2 regions of the Lysinibacillus sp. BNK-21 genome follow, and region 2 is predicted to be linked to the other one. Evidence: riboswitches for the same ligand, from Rfam matches in the RefSeq annotation. Region 2 holds a riboswitch; the other holds the start of a gene.
The links. A riboswitch is a leader RNA that binds a small molecule or an ion and turns the genes downstream of it on or off. The one in region 2 is predicted to bind S-adenosylmethionine.

Region 1: linked by a shared signal. The riboswitch ahead of ACMGGO_RS00525 (cyclase family protein) and the one ahead of metA (homoserine O-acetyltransferase MetA) in region 2 are both predicted to bind S-adenosylmethionine.

Annotation. Positions count from the first base shown of each region.
Region 1 covers NZ_JBLQTS010000001.1:105,712-107,917, reverse strand. Annotated here, with positions in the region: gene ACMGGO_RS00535 (AraC family transcriptional regulator) at 1-548, shown strand, start outside; gene ACMGGO_RS00530 (hypothetical protein) at 669-1,067, shown strand; SAM riboswitch class I at 1,149-1,254, shown strand; gene ACMGGO_RS00525 (cyclase family protein) at 1,344-2,081, shown strand; gene ACMGGO_RS00520 (DedA family protein) at 2,112-2,206, opposite strand, start outside.
Region 2 covers NZ_JBLQTS010000001.1:2,025,169-2,027,374, forward strand. Annotated here, with positions in the region: gene ACMGGO_RS10315 (TrmB family transcriptional regulator) at 1-33, shown strand, start outside; gene ACMGGO_RS10320 (hypothetical protein) at 56-442, shown strand; gene ACMGGO_RS10325 (nucleotide excision repair endonuclease) at 495-866, opposite strand; SAM riboswitch class I at 1,070-1,181, shown strand; gene metA (homoserine O-acetyltransferase MetA) at 1,305-2,206, shown strand, end outside.

The sequences.
Region 1 (2,206 bases), 1.9 Mb from region 2:
CCCCCGTCTGCCATCTTTCACACCCTGGAGAGAATTGGCAATCTACTTTATTTAAAATTGCAGATCTAACAGGAAAAACCTCCTTGATGCAAGACGTAATCCTACAATATGAAGATAAAGTACAACAAGCAAAAGGAATTCTTAGCAAATCTGTTTATGGGCAAAGTGTAGCATTTCTCCGTATTTCAGCCATTGGCATTACTCTATATGCGGGTCCTGAATGTGGCTATACGGGCCCCATTTTATATCGTGACTTAGGTTTAATGCCACATTCACTAGTATGGAGTATTCCGCACAATCAACGTAAAGCACAACTGACATTTGCTCAATTGTTGCAATTAGATGCTGATCATTTATTTATTACCTTTGATAAACAACATTCCATTTATGAAAATGAGGAACGTGCTATTTTAAAAACTCCTACTTGGAAAAACCTAGCTGCCGTTAAAAGCAACTGTGTCTATGAAGTAGACTTTTTAACATGGATGAATTATGGCATTTTATCACATAGTAAAAAAATTGATGATGTCTTAAATGTACTTGGCTAAAAGGAAGCTTACTTTAGCTTCCTTTTTCAATGATTAGGACAAACATTGCACTGCTAATAACACCGAAAGCCGTTTTGCTACATAAGATAGGATATCAGTTATAGGATAGGAGGAATGACCTTGTATTACAATCCTTATCCGTATTTTGTGCATCCCTATCATTATCCAACATCGCCTATCGCTAATCATTTTGCCATTAGACCCTTTTCGCAACATCTAGCAATGCCGACCAATAATCCTTTTCCACCTGTCGATACACACAAATTAAAAGCTTCAGCATCACGGATAAAGGCAATGATGCAGCAAGCCCAATTACTTACGGATAAAATAGATAGCTCCCAACAATTCGCACATGATTTAATGAATGCTGCTCAACTTTCAAATAAAACAGAGGTTGAAAAATTAATCACATCAACAGGCATTACGATGAAATTTGAAACAAACTATACACCAGACAGTTTTAGAATACGTCTTATTGATAATGATTGTTGTGGAGTCACCTTAAATTTGAATTGGTGAAAATTCCTAGTGAACTTGTAAACTATAAAAAACTATGCTAAAGTGTTTGTATTGTTATTTCTGAAAATTCTTATATTACTTTTCTTATCAAGAGAGACGGAGGGATTGGCCCGATGAAGTCTCAGCAACCAGCTAACAGTATGGTGCTAATTCCAATTGGCAAAATGATCAGCCTTGAAGATGAGAAGAAGAACTACCGTTGTTGCAGCAGGAGTCCTCTTCTATTAGGGGACTCCTTTTTATTTACAACTATTTTTACAGAAAGCAGGGAAATCGATGTCTAATGAACTTTTACAAGCATTGCAATTATTAAAATCGAAACAGTGGGTTGACTTAACACATACATTCGGCCCTAATTCACCACATTTTTTTATGTTTGAGGACGCTAAATTTGAAACGTTATTTTCTCATAAGGACGGTTTCTTCGCTCAACAATTCACGTTCCCTGGTCAATATGGCACACATATCGACCCACCCATTCATTTTGTGCGAGATACTCGCTACTTAGAAGAATTAGAACTAAAAGAGCTTGTTCTTCCCCTTGTTGTTATTGATAAATCACAAGAGGCTGCGAGCAACCATGATTTTTCATTAAGTGTTGAAGATATTCTTGATTTTGAGGACAAGCATGGAGAAATTGAAGCAGGAACATTTGTAGCATTACGCACAGATTGGAGTAAGCGCTGGCCAGATAAAGAGGCTTTCAGTAATAAGGATGCAGATGGACATAACCATATCCCTGGCTGGGGTTTAGAAGCTTTACAGTTTTTACTAAAAGAACGCAAGGTAAGCGCAATTGGTCATGAAACTTTCGATACGGACTCTGCTGCTGATTTTCGTAAAAATGGCAAGCTAGATGGCGAATATTTTGTACTTGACCAAGACACCTATCAAATTGAGCTAATGACGAATTTGGACAAGCTACCTGCGAAAGGCGCTATCATCTTCAATATCGTACCTAAGCCAGAAAAAGCATCTGGCTTCCCTGTGCGCTCATTTGCTATTTTGCCATAACTTAAAAGTCGGTATAGCGTATACCGACTTTTATGTTTGTCCATTTCTTTTTTTGAATAGAAAGTAAACAATGAGCATCCCTACAATAAATAAAAGGATAAGATAGATACTATAATGAGTCAGAT
Region 2 (2,206 bases):
GCTAAGGAGCGTAAAGCTTTTTTCTTAGAATAGTCGTATAAGGAAGGGGAGTTACTTGAAAAAATTCGTGTTGCTAGGTTTAATAAGCCTACTAATGCTAGGAGCCTGTAATGCTACACCACCTACCGATCCACCAACGATTCATGAGCTAACGGTTGTCCCAGATAATGTTCAAAAAAATATCGTTTCTAATGACAGAATACAACTATTGCATGAAAAGGATGCTCCATATTACCTTGTTTATTATTCAAAAGGGAATGTATTGGCAAGTATTACAGCTGAGGGAAATAGGCTTATTATCCAGTTAGAAGAAGGCAGCGAGCAAAGGAAAGAGGCACAACCCTATGTTTTTAAAATCACCGTCAAGAATCCTGAGCTGGATACCATTGATTTGCGAATAAACGGTCAGAGTACGCCAATTGATCGTATGACCATTATGTGATAAAAGAAACCGAAATCCCTTTAGATGAGATTTCGGTTTCTTTACGTGATGCCTAATAAAAGACTTTGTCTACGTTATATTTAGAGCGGAAAGTATTAATCGCATATGTTTCGTAAATTTCACGTTCCATTGGATCTTCTACTTCATAGACTTCAATTTTGAACACTTCATCACGATGGTTTTTCATCGGAGATACATTATCCTCGAAATGTTTTTTAATACGTTGACGAATTTTACGTGCTTTCCCAACAAACAATAGCTCATTCTTGTCATTATAGAATAAGAAAATGCCGCCTTTATCACGTGTGATTTTATGGAAGTCAATAAAACCAAAGTAAGGTGTGATCGGCACATCACCTGGTTTTAAATCTTGTTCACGTTGACGGATTACTAGATCTGGTTTTGGAAATTCAATTTTAATCAAACTATTCACGTTCCTCTCTCTTACTAAAAGTATATGGTAACATAATTACGGCATGTTTACCATAAATTTTAAATGTAGAAACCCCACAGATAGCAAGCTTAGTGTACATCAAATGACCAAGAAACATGCGCGTGAATCACAAAATATTCTATGAATTATTGATATTCTAACAAGTTCATGTTACAATTCAAGATAATTAAATAATCTTATCAAGAGAAGCTGAGGGATTTGGCCCGATGACGCTTCAGCAACCTCTAACAATCGTTAGAAAGGTGCTAATTCCAGCAAAGGATTTTTTCCTTTGAGAGATAAGAGTGGACGTGAAAAAAATCCTTCTCATTCTATCTCGTATGGAATGAGGAGGATTTTTTAATTTCGTTGCATCCTACGCAAGCAAGATTTGCTAAAAGAGAGTGATTATAGAGAGGGGAAAGCAAGATGCCAATTAATATTCCGAAAAATTTACCAGCTGGAGAACATTTACGTGAGGAAAAAATCTTCGTCATGGAAGAAGATCGTGCGAAAACACAGCAAATCCGTCCATTAAATATATTAATATTAAATTTAATGCCTGAAAAAGAAAAAACAGAGCTCCAATTATTACGTTTATTGGGGAATACACCATTACAAGTCAATATTACCTTTTTGAATACAGCCACACACGAGTCTAAAAATGTGAGTAAATCCCATTTGCAGCTTTTCTACACAACGTTCAATCAGATTCGACACCGACGCTATGATGGTATGATTATAACTGGTGCGCCAGTAGAAAAAATGGCTTTTGAAGAGGTCAACTATTGGCAGGAAATTTCAGAAATTATGGATTGGTCTAAAAAGAATGTGACATCCGTGCTACATATATGTTGGGGGGCACAGGCTGCATTGTATCATCATTATGGCATTGGGAAGGTTGAGCTTTCTGCTAAATGCTCAGGCGTCTATTCCCATGTGATTACAGATTTAACTGTAGATTTGGTACGTGGCTTTAGTGATTTATTTACTGCACCTCATTCACGCTATACATCTGTTTCGATTGACGAGGTTCGCAATCATCCAGATCTACGATTATTATCCTATTCAGAGGATGCTGGGGTATTTATTGTACAATCAAAAGATAATAAAAATATTATGATTACGGGGCATCTAGAGTATGATGCGACAACGCTAGCCGATGAATACAGTCGCGATGTGGCGAAGGGCATAGATATCGCCGTTCCTGTAAACTACTTCCCGAATGACGATCCGACACAAGTGCCGATGAATACATGGCGTGCCCATACGCATCTATTATTCTCTAACTGGTTGAACTACTATGTTTACCAAGAAACACCATATGAATG